DNA from 2 places in the Lysinibacillus sp. FSL R5-0849 genome. Region 1 is predicted to be linked to the other one. Evidence: riboswitches for the same ligand, from Rfam matches in the RefSeq annotation. Region 1 holds a riboswitch; the other holds the start of a gene.
The links. Region 1 has a riboswitch for thiamine pyrophosphate ahead of thiM (hydroxyethylthiazole kinase). Riboswitches for the same ligand answer to the same signal wherever they lie in the genome.

Region 1 (6,187 bases):
TAGTAACAGGTTTGCCTAAAATTTTTGGTATTCAATCATTTAGTCCGGTTGCAGCATGTGAAAAAGATATGGAAAGTATGAAAAAACTGGCGATTACGATAATGGAGACATTTAAAGAAAAGCCATATACATTTAAAGTGGAAGTGAAACGTACCGATAAAACCTTCCCATTAGAATCACACGCGATTCAACGGGAGATTGGTGGATATGTTTTACCTCAATTTAATAATTTATCTGTTAAAGTGAAGCGACCTGATATTGAGTTACGTGTAGAAGTCCGCCATGATGCAACCTATATGATGGCACAAGTCATTCCAGGTGCAGGCGGAATGCCTGTAGGATCAAACGGGAAGTCATTGTTAATGCTTTCAGGTGGTATTGATAGTCCAGTTGCAGGTTATTTAATGATGAAACGCGGAGTCCGTTTAGAAGCCATTCACTTTTTTAGTCCGCCCTATACAAGCGAAAATTCATTGGAAAAAGTAAAAGTGCTTGCAAATGAGTTAACGAAATTTGGAGCTAATATACGATTACATGTTATTCCTTTTACTGAAATACAAGTTCTGATTAAAGAAAAAGTACCTTCTAATGTATCAATGACAACAACTCGGCGTATGATGTTAAAAGTTGCAGATCAAGTGCGAGAAGAAATCGGTGCTCTTGCGATTGTCACAGGAGAAAGTCTTGGACAAGTAGCAAGTCAAACACTTGAAAGCTTAACAGCAATAAATGCAGTAACGAATACACCTATTTTACGACCGTTAATTTCATCAGATAAATTAGAAATCATTGAGTTAGCTGAACAAATCGGCACATATGAAACATCTATTCAGCCTTTTGAGGACTGCTGTACAATCTTTACGCCTGCTAGTCCTAAAACAAAGCCTAAGCTCGAAAAGGTTGAGCATTACGAAAGCTTTTCTGATTTTGATGAACTGATAGCACGCGCGGTCAAAAATCGTGAGGTCTATATTTTCCCTAAGAAAGAAGAAGAGCAAAAGCAAGATAAGTTTGCTGATCTTTTATAAATCAAAATTTCAAAAGCCGTCTCAAATAGCTTATTTGAGACGGCTTTTTTGTATAGTTCGCCGAATGCCAATAGAGGTACATTTTACCTTTATTTTTTTTGTATTAAAAATCTAATAACGCACATTCTATATTCACAAGGAGGTGAGAAACATGGCTTCAAACAACAACCGCAGTTCAAACCAGCTTGCAGTACCTGGTGTACAACAAGCACTTGATCAAATGAAATACGAAATTGCACAAGAATTTGGTGTTCAATTAGGGGCTGACGCTTCAGCTCGTGCTAACGGTTCCGTTGGTGGTGAAATCACTAAACGTCTTGTACAAATGGCAGAATCTCAATTAAAAGGTATGCCAAACAACAACAACTAATAAATGCTAACTAAGCATTTATAAACTCAAAACCAGTGACCGTAAAAGGCACTGGTTTTAGTTTGTTTATCAATCATTTTTTTATGCGAGATAAAGACTTAAACATGGATACTGTTTGTTCAATATCCTTACTGTCACAGATAGCAGAAATAACAGCAACTCCGTCAGCACCAGCTTGCAAAACAACATTAGCGTTTGTCCAATTTATTCCACCTATGGCTACAATGGGAAAGTTAGGCTGCAATTTGGAAGCTTGCTGTAAAAAAATTGTGCCACATGGTGGTTGTGCATCACTTTTAGATGTTGTGGCAAAAATAGGTCCAATTCCTACATAGTCCGCATGATGGTCAATAGCCGTTTGTAGCTCTTCCTGTGAATGTACAGAAACGCCAAGGAGCCGGTTTGCCATTTTTTTACGTGCAATGGCAATCTGTTCATCATCTTGGCCAATATGAACACCATCTGCACCAAGTCGAACTGCTAGATCCACATCATCGTTAATGATAAACGGCACACGGTAATGTTGACATCGTTTTTGGCATTGGCGGGCAAATTGCTCATAAGCTAATCCTGTTAATGCATTAGGACCCTTTTCACGTAATTGAAACATAGTAATGCCAGCCCGCAGCCCTTGTTCGAGTACAGCTAAAGGTTCCTGTTGGGAAACATTGCTTGTACCCATAATAAAATAAAGCTGTAAATCTTCACGTTTCAAGTAATTTCACCTCGCAGGCACCTTTATGCAACTGATAAGCAAAATGATTTGTGGGCCCATGACCATTACCAATGTCTAAATCGTGCATAATGGCTAATTGTATAAATTTTTTAGCTTCGATAATAGCTTTTTCAATGGACAAACCTTGACCAAGGAAAGCCGTGATAGCTGCTGAAAATGTACAACCTGTACCATGTGTGTTTTCCGTCGAAATACGAGGAGACTGCATGGAAAATGATTTGTCATTTTTTATAAATACATAATCAATTGCATATAACGAATTGGGTAGATGCCCACCTTTAATGATGACACATTGAACACCTAGTTGGAAAAAGCATTGAGCAATTTCCTCCATATCCGAGAAATGATTTATTTTTCTTCCCGTAAGTGCCTCTGCTTCTGGTATATTTGGTGTCACAATTGTAGCAAGAGGAAGTAAAGACATGCGCATGGCCTCGATAGCCTCTTGCTGCAGTAAGCTTTCTCCACCTTTTGCAATCATAACGGGATCAACAATTAGTGGGATTTTTAAATCGTCAATAATGTGTGCAATACCTTGAATAATTTCCGAGGAATAAAGCATCCCTGTTTTAATCGCAGCAATCGAAAAATCTTCAAGTAATGCATGAAATTGTTTTTCAACAAAGTCAACGTCAATTGGGAAAACCCCTGTTACACCAATTGTGTTTTGAGCAGTTAATGCTGTAATAACGGAGGTGCCAAAAACCCCTAATTCCTGAAATGTTTTTAAATCAGCCTGAATGCCAGCGCCACCGCCACTATCCGAGCCTGCAATTGTCGTTACAATATGCATGATGCCTCACCCTCCTTTGAAAGACGATGTAAGGCATTAAGCAAAGCAATTTGAATATCCCCGATATCCTCTGTAAATGCGGATGCTAACTCAGCTGCTTTTTTATAGTATGTCAGTGTTTCCGCTAATTGGCTATACGGATCATCTCCTGAAGAGAAGGCTGCTCCACATATAGCGCTAAGTAAACAGCCTGTACCCGTTACTTCAGTCATTTGTGAATTTCCACCTGTAATCCATTGGCTCTGCACACCGTCTGTCATAAAATCATGTTTGCCTGTAACAATGACTATACAGTTGTAGCGTTGAGCCAATAGTGTAGCCTCAGTCTCTATGGCAATAAATCCCTCACCACTATCAACACCTTTTTGTTGCCATTCTACATTGGCTAATGCCGCAAGCTCACCCTTGTTACAGCGTATGACTGCAAATTGTATAGCTGAAAGTAATAGGTGTACGGTTTCCTTGCGATAAACTGTGGCACCTGCGCCAACCGGATCTAATATAACAGGAATGGCAAGGGTATTTGCTTTTTTTCCTGCTAACAGCATTGATTCTTTTGTTCGGTCATTTAGTGTACCAATATTGATTAAAAGAGCGTCTGCAATGGCGACCATTTCCTCCACCTCATGGCTATCATCAGCCATGACAGGAGAGGCACCTAATGCCAATAGACCATTGGCTTGGAAATTAGCCACGACATAATTAGTTATACAGTGAATAAGCGGTTGTTGTTGACGAATTGTTTGAAAAATCATTTTAGTCCTCCTTTATTGGTGGACGTAAGCATGCAAAAAAGGCCCTTTTTACGTAAAAATGCACGAAAAAGAGCCTTTCATCTGAAAAAACGATGTTCATTGCTCCCTACGTCAGTATTAACTAACAGGTTCAAAGGGTCAGGTTTTACCTTCTCAACTCTTTATGAGTCCCCCTGCAATCTTGCTTATAGTTGACCAAAATGTACCATACTTTTCATATGTATTCAATAGCAAGTTTTCCTATCGACAAAACGTGACTGATGCCATATAGCTAAGCATGATAGTTGTCATGACTTTACTTAAATCAAGTGTAAACCATTGAAAATACTAGAAAAGGAGTATAATGTGTCTTAACAAAAGGGGGCATTTGCCATGAATAGACAAGAATTAGTAGCACCAGAATGGTATAACATAACAGATGAATTTGAAAAATATGCAAAGGATTCAACTAAAAATGCATTGATTATTTATCATGAGCATTCTGATGTACAATTTATCACCTACGCACATTTACTTGAAAGAGCGAATCAGGCGGCACATGTCTTTACAAAAAGTGGATTAACTAAAGGTGATGTCATTTTAGTGATGGTACCACGCTCAGTAGAAGCATACATTGTCTATATTGCTGCATTAAAAGCGGGTTTAATAATCATTCCAAGCTCTGAAATGCTAAGAACAAAAGATATTGAGTATCGTATTCATCATGCTGATGCTAAAGCTGTTGTAGCCTTTGAGCCTTATATTGAGCAATTTGATCAAGTAGGGAATTTACAAAATATACAGCAATTTGTTATCGGTAATGCACATGAACCATGGCAGCCGTTAGTAGACAAAATGCGAAAGCAACCAACAACTTACATAAGTTCTACACCAACAAAAAGTACAGACCATGCCTTTTTAGCTTACACAAGTGGCACAACAGGTAACCCGAAAGCTGCTGTGCATACTCATAGCTGGGGCTATGCACATTTACGGACAACAGCCCCACACTGGCTAGGAGTACAAGAAAATGATATTGTATGGGCAACTTCAGCACCAGGATGGCAAAAATGGATTTGGAGTCCGTTTCTCGCGATTTTAGGCAGCGGTGCCACTGCATTTGTTTATAAAGGAAAGTTTGATGCAGCAACATATTTAGCATTGCTTGAAAAATTTAAGATGAATGTCTTATGTTGCACACCGACAGAATATCGTTTTATGGCAGCACTTGAAAATTTACAGGAGTATGACATCAGTTCAATTCGACAAGCTGTTTCAGCAGGTGAGCCATTGAACAGTGATGTCATTAAAAAATTCTCAGACACTTTCCATCTACAAGTGCGAGATGGTTATGGTCAGACTGAGAATACACTTCTTGTAGGGACTATGGTTGGTATGGACGCAAGAGTTGGTTCGATGGGTAAACCTACGCCAGGCAATACGGTTGACATTATAGACGATTTTGGCGAGCCAGTTGCTATAGGAGAAGTAGGTGATATTGCTGTTCATCGAGAAACACCTGCACTTTTTAAAAAATATTTAAATGATCCTGAACGTACTAATTTACAATTCCGTGGTGATTGGTATATAACAGGGGATCGAGCTTATAAAGATGCGGACGGCTATTTTTGGTTTGAAGGCCGCGGAGATGATGTTATTATTTCCTCAGGTTACACAATTGGACCTTTTGAAGTAGAGGATGCGCTGATGAAGCATCCGACTGTGAAAGAGGTTGCTGTCATTGCAAGTCCCGATAAAGTTCGCGGGAACATCGTTAAAGCATTCATTATCCTTCATAATGGTGCTAATGGTAATCAAGAGCTTATTCAATGCCTTCAAAATCATGTCAAATCATTAACGGCACCTTATAAATACCCACGTGCTATTGAATTTGTTACTGAGTTACCCAAAACTGCATCTGGTAAAATTAGACGTGTTGAATTAAGACAACAAGAATTAAAACATCTTGTACAATAATCATTTCCTAGGAAATAATGTCGAAAATCAAAGTTCATGCAAAGAAATGAACTTTGATTTTTTTTTTATTTTTAGGTAAGGTATTATGAGGAAATAAATAGAATAAAACTTTTTGCATATTATTGCAAAAAAATGAAACAAATGAGCAAGTCATACGTATTACGAGTTAAGGAGGCGGAAAGACATGAATGTTAAAAGGTGGGTTGCATTAATAGTGGCTGGTGTTCTTTTACTGTTTTCATTAGGGATTAATACCATTTTTGCACTATTTAAAGCAGATTTCCTAGGTAATTTTGACAGTTTAATGGCAGGAAATAACCTAGATGTATATGAAAATGTAATTGAAGGAGATAATTATGATAAAAGGATTGCCTATTTAAAGGTAGATGGAACAATCCAAGATATTGGATCAAGTTCACTATGGCAACCTGTTGCATATGATCATCAATTTTTCTTAGATCAATTGGATAATATTTTGTACGATGATACGATTCAAGGAATTGTTTTAAGTGTTAACTCTCCGGGTGGAGGGGTAAAAGAATCTGCTGA
Region 2 (6,187 bases), 1.0 Mb from region 1:
CTGGCAAAAAAGAAGTGATTGAATATGCTTGGACAGAAAATGATTTACAAAAGGCCATCAAACAAGTTGGAAAGGGTTACATATTACAGCGCTATAAAGGTCTTGGTGAGATGAATGCAGACCAGCTATGGGATACAACAATGAACCCTGACACACGTACATTAATTCGTGTCACAATCGAGGATGGTGCACGTGCAGAGAGACGTGTCACGACGTTAATGGGCGATAAGGTAGAGCCACGTCGTAAATGGATCGAAGCCAATGTAGACTTCGGTATGGAGGATGATGCTAACATTTTAGAAAATGAATTCATCCAACAAGAGGAGGGCCAAGCATGAGTAGCACAGAAAAGTTTCAAGATTTACCTTTAGAAGAAGTAATGGGTGACCGTTTTGGTCGCTATAGTAAATATATTATTCAAGACCGCGCGTTGCCAGATGCACGTGACGGTCTTAAACCTGTACAGCGTCGAATTTTATATGCGATGTTTACAGAAGGTAATACACACGAAAAACCTTTCCGTAAATCGGCTAAAACAGTCGGTAATGTAATCGGTAATTACCATCCACACGGAGATAGCTCTGTCTATGAGGCAATGGTACGTATGAGTCAGGATTGGAAAGCTCGTCATATGCTCATTGAAATGCATGGGAATAACGGTTCAGTTGATGGAGATCCGCCAGCTGCCATGCGTTATACTGAGGCAAGACTATCTGCGATTGCGGGTGAAATGTTACGAGATATCGGGAAGAAAACGGTTGAATTCGTACCAAACTTCGATGATCAGGATATGGAGCCAACTGTTTTACCAGCACGTTTCCCTAATTTACTAGTAAACGGCTCTACAGGGATATCTGCGGGTTATGCAACTGATATTCCACCTCATGCACTAGATGAAGTGCTAGATGCTGTATTGATGCGCTTAGACAAGCCTACTGCAACAGTGGATGAATTGATGACGGTACTCAAAGGTCCAGATTTCCCAACAGGCGGTATTATTCAAGGTGTGGACGGCATTAAAAAGGCATATGAAACAGGGCGTGGTAAAATTATTGTCCGTGCGCAGGCTGTGGTGGAACCTATTAAGGGTGGCAAAGAGCAAATCGTTGTTACCGAATTACCATACGACGTGAATAAAGCGAATCTTGTAAAAAAAATTGATGAGCAGCGTGTAGATAAACGCCTTGAAGGGATTGCTGAAATTCGTGATGAATCTGACCGTACAGGGTTACGTGTCGTAATCGAGCTGAAAAAGGATGTTCCTGGACAAGGGATTTTACAGTACTTATTTAAAACAACAGATTTACAAGTAGCTTACAATTTTAATATGATTGCGATTCATAATCGTCGCCCAACGATGATGACATTGCCATTATTATTGGACGCCTATATTACTCACCAAAAAGAAGTGGTCACAAATCGTTCTATATATGATTTACAAAAGGCAAAGGATCGTTCCCATATCGTAGATGGCTTAATTAAAGCATTGTCTATTTTAGATGAAGTCATTGCGACAATTCGTTCTTCAAATGATAAGAAGGATGCCAAGCTCAATTTACAAGCAAAGTTCGATTTTACCGAGGTACAAGCAGAGGCGATTGTGAGCCTGCAATTATATCGTTTAACGAATACCGATATTACAGAGCTCCGCCAAGAACAGGATGATTTAAATAAATTGATTGCCAAGCTAGAAGGAATTTTACAAAGCGAGGCCAAGCTTGTACGTGTCATTAAACAGGAATTACTAGATATTAAAAAACGCTTCACAGAGCCGCGTCGCTCGAGAATTGAACAAGAAATAGAAGAAATTAAAATTACATTAGATGTCCTTGTTCCAAGCGAAGAGGTTGTGGTGACTGTCACGAAAGATGGCTATATTAAACGTACTTCTACACGATCCCATGCCGCTTCCAATGGTCAAGATTTTGCGATGAAGGATTCCGATTACTTATTGTATGAAGCAAACTTAAATACGCAGCATCATCTATTGTTATTTACAAATAGAGGGAATTATATTTATCAGCCAGTTCACGAATTACCTGATATTCGTTGGAAGGACCTTGGTCAGCATATTTCTAGTATTGTGCCAACAAGTGAAGATGAATCAATTATTGCAGTCTATGGCTTTGAAACATTTGAACAACCAAATACGTATATTTTAACTGCTACGAAAGATGGACAAATTAAACGTTCACCGCTCGCAGATTATGCAGTGACGCGTTACTCGAAGCCGATTAAAACAATGAATGTTAAAGCGGGCGATGCAATGATTTATGCATCGTTTATGACGGATGATGTGGAATTGCTCTTAACAACTGATACGGCGTATGCTATTCGATTCCCTATTGAGGAATTACCAGTTACTGGTGTGAAAACAGGCGGCGTTAAAGGGATTACGTTAAAAGATGGAGAAGCTTTAGTAGGGGTCAATGTTCTACAGCCAGATGAAACACAATATGTCGTTATTGTGACGCAACGAGGGGCTGTCAAGAAAATGAATGTCGCAGAGGTAGAAGTAGCAGGTCGTGCCAAACGTGGTCTTAAAGTCCTGACAGAATTAAAAGCAAATCCTCACCGAATTGTCGCTGTGATTCAAGCGACAAACGATGAGCAGGTTGTGATTGAAACTGAAAAAGGCGTCCAAGAGTTTATTGATGTTCAAGCATTGACACGTGCTGATCGTCATTCTAATGGTTCATTTAAAGTGGATATTGCAACAGATGGAGCCATTTCCCATGTCTTAACGGCCAAAAAAGAACAAAAACCAAGCTAAAATCATGCCCAGTCTCTATATTGTAGAGCTGGGCTATTTGTTGGAGTGGAACAACTATCCAAAAATAGCATCTTGTCATTTTAGATCAACTATGGGTATAATAATCATCGAAAAGTTCATAGCGAAAGAATGTAGGGGGGCTAGTTATGGCTAGCTGAGATTGTGTCCGATAGACACTGACCCTTTGAACCTGATTTGGCTCGTACCAGCGTAGGGAACATCTATTCAAAAAAGCAAAAGTTTTGGAGATTGATTGCAATACGTCTGGGAGGAATCCTAGGCGTTTTTTTGTTTTTCAATCAATATCTTACCAACCGTATATTACGCTTTCTTCTGGTGACAACATTCATTCTTGAACGCTTTCATATTACAAACTGGGAGGACCTAGCATGAAAAAATGGTTATTTATTTTAATAGCGGCACTAATGACGTTAGTAGGCTGTAGCGACAAGGAGGACAAGCAAGCTGCTGATACAAAGAAAAAGGTGTCAGTGGTTCTCGATTGGACACCGAATACGAATCATACAGGATTGTATGTTGCGAAAAAGCTTGGTTATTTTGAAGAACAGGGCTTAGATGTTGATATTATTATGCCAGGAGAGGCAGGAGCCGATCAGCTCGTAGCTTCCGGTAAGGCAGAATTTGGCGTGAGCTATCAGGAGGGCATTACACAGGCTCGTGTTCAGGATGTGCCACTTGTCTCAATAGCAGCCATCATCCAGCATAATACATCTGGATTTGCTTCTGTAGAATCAAAGGGTATTACATCTCCAAAGGACTTTGAAGGAAAAACGTATGGTGGCTGGGGGGCGCCACTCGAACAAGCAGTATTACAATCATTAATGCAAAAAGAAAACGCTGATATTAATAAATTAGATATTGTCAATGCAGGAGATTTAGATTTCTTCACAATGATGAAAAAAGACATCGACTTTGCTTGGATTTATTATGCTTGGACAGGAATTGAGGCAGAGCTTCGTGGGGAAAAGATTAATATGCTGTATTTAACGGACTACAGTGATCAGTTAGATTACTATACACCTGTTTTAGCAACTAATGAAAAAATGCTTCAAAACAATCCAGACATCGTCAAAGCTTTTGTTGCGGCTGCATCGAAGGGCTATGAATATGCAATCGAGCATCCGAATGAAGCTGCCGATATTTTACTAGAAGAAGCCCCAGACTTAGATAAGGAATTAGTGCATAAAAGCCAAGAGTGGTTGGCTGATAAGTATCAGGATGACGCTAAACAATGGGGTGAGCAAAAGCTTTCTGTATGGGAAAACTATGCTAAATGGATGTCGAGCAACAAAGTATTAGAGGGCGAATTTGATGCTAAACAAGCGTTTACGAATGAGTTCTTACCGAAAAAGGAGGCCAAATAACATGGCAAATTCATTAATCAGTGTCCAAATTATTCCGAAGACAGAGAAGTATGAGGATGTCATTCCTTATGTAGATGCGGCCATTGCAGTTATTAATGCATCTGGTGTGAAATATGAGGTTCATCCACTTGAAACAACGATGGAGGGTGAGCTTACAACTCTCCTTCAAATCATTGAAAAAATGAATATTAAGATGGTCGAGCTAGGAGCCATTAATGTCATTACACAAGTAAAAATTTTATATCAACCAAATGGAATTACAATGGCTACATTAACGGAGAAATATCAGTCATGAAACGGGCATTACAAAAGGGAAGGACGATAATTTTTATCGCCTTCCTCTTATTCATATGGGAGCTTGTTGTGCATATCGCTGATGTTCCTCCATGGCTCCTTCCAGCACCGAGCATAATTGTAGTAGAAGGCATTCAATCGTATCAGACGTTCCTGCCACATGCTCTGGCTACTGTGCAATTAGCTTTACTAGGACTTGCTATTGGAGTTGGCTGTGGTCTAACAGTGGCAATTGTTTTGCATCGTTTTACTTTCATTCGGTCGTTATTTTACCCGATTCTCATTATGTCGCAAAACATACCTATTCTTGTGTTAGCACCGCTGCTTATTATTTGGTTTGGCTTTGGCTTATTACCAAAGCTCATCATTATTTGTCTAGTGTGCTTTTTCCCTATTGTCATAGCGACAATGGACGGTTTTCGTCAAACAGCACCCGAGTTAAAGCATTACTTTGAAATGATTGGTGCAACGAAGGCCCAAACGTTTTGGAAACTAGAATGGCCACATGCCTACCCAGCTATTTTCTCAGGTGTAAAAATTGCTACAACTTATAGCGTAATGGGGGCAGTCATTGCGGAGTGGCTTGGTGCGAAAAAGGGAATTGGTGTATACATGACCTTAGCACAATCCTCCTTCCGTACAGATCGAGTGTTTGTCGCAATTTTTGCGATTGTCTTGTTAAGCTTATTGTTATTTAGTAGTATTCGTTTGCTTGAAAAATTAATGGTAAAGGGGAGAAGTTATCATGCTCAGCATTCAAAACATCGCTAAGTCCTTTAACAGTCTACATGTTCTTGATAATATTTCCTTTGATGTCAAGAATGGTGAGTTTGTGGCCATTGTAGGTCCATCCGGCAGTGGTAAAAGTACCCTTTTTCAATTAATTGGTGGGGTCTCTTCGGTTGATCAAGGGGTGATTTTATTAAATGGAGAGGATATCCTGCAAAAAAGAGGAACAATTGGCTATATGCCACAGCAGCCTTGTCTACTGCCTTGGCGTACTATTTTAGAGAATGTAACTATAGTTGAGGAACTGCAGCAAAAGCCTAATGTTGAACGTGCAAAGGGGTGGCTAGAAAAGGTAGGACTTGCTTCCTTTAGCCATGCTTATCCAAACCAGCTATCTGGAGGGATGCAACAACGTGTATCCTTCATCCGTGCCATTGTCAGTGATAAACCTATTTTATGTCTAGATGAACCATTTTCTGCGCTCGATGAATTTACAAGACTGGAAATGCAGGCATGGCTACTGTCCATTTGGGAAGAACATCGAAAATCCATCTTATTTGTCACACATAGTATTGAGGAGGCACTCTTTTTAGCGGATCGTATACTTGTTTTATCGAAACGACCTGCAACGGTGAAAAAAGAAATCATTGTCCCGTTTGAGCGTCCTCGCAAAGAAGAAATTCGTCATTCGGCCACATTCACAGCCTTGAAGCAACAATTATTCATGTATTTACAGGAAGAAAAGGGTGATTTGCATGTTGATTGATGCCCATATTCATTTAGATCAGTATAAGGACGTGGAAATACCTTCTTTATTGGAAGAAGTAGAGGCATTAATTGCGGTAAGTATGCAGCTGTCCTCCTGTCAAAAGACGTTGAATTTAGCGAAGGTCTATCCCAAAGTGAAGGCAGCTTTTGGTTTCCATCCCGAGCAACCTTTACCGAGTGAAATAGAAGAGAAGGCTTTATTTGATTGGATTCGCTCGCATAGTGATGAGATGATAGC

Region 2: another riboswitch for thiamine pyrophosphate. It lies ahead of MKY80_RS12060 (ABC transporter substrate-binding protein); the one in region 1 lies ahead of thiM (hydroxyethylthiazole kinase).

What each region holds. Positions count from the first base shown of each region.
Region 1 covers NZ_CP152004.1:3,495,133-3,501,319, reverse strand. The annotation lists gene thiI (tRNA uracil 4-sulfurtransferase ThiI) at 1-1,028, shown strand, start outside; gene MKY80_RS17200 (alpha/beta-type small acid-soluble spore protein) at 1,180-1,398, shown strand; gene thiE (thiamine phosphate synthase) at 1,472-2,113, opposite strand; gene thiD (bifunctional hydroxymethylpyrimidine kinase/phosphomethylpyrimidine kinase) at 2,103-2,927, opposite strand; gene thiM (hydroxyethylthiazole kinase) at 2,915-3,682, opposite strand; TPP riboswitch at 3,769-3,867, opposite strand; gene MKY80_RS17180 (acyl--CoA ligase) at 4,055-5,638, shown strand; gene sppA (signal peptide peptidase SppA) at 5,823-6,187, shown strand, end outside.
Region 2 covers NZ_CP152004.1:2,471,002-2,477,188, reverse strand. The annotation lists gene parE (DNA topoisomerase IV subunit B) at 1-338, shown strand, start outside; gene parC (DNA topoisomerase IV subunit A) at 335-2,773, shown strand; TPP riboswitch at 2,897-3,007, shown strand; gene MKY80_RS12060 (ABC transporter substrate-binding protein) at 3,163-4,158, shown strand; gene MKY80_RS12055 (thiamine-binding protein) at 4,160-4,453, shown strand; gene MKY80_RS12050 (ABC transporter permease) at 4,450-5,223, shown strand; gene MKY80_RS12045 (ABC transporter ATP-binding protein) at 5,198-5,947, shown strand; gene MKY80_RS12040 (TatD family hydrolase) at 5,937-6,187, shown strand, end outside.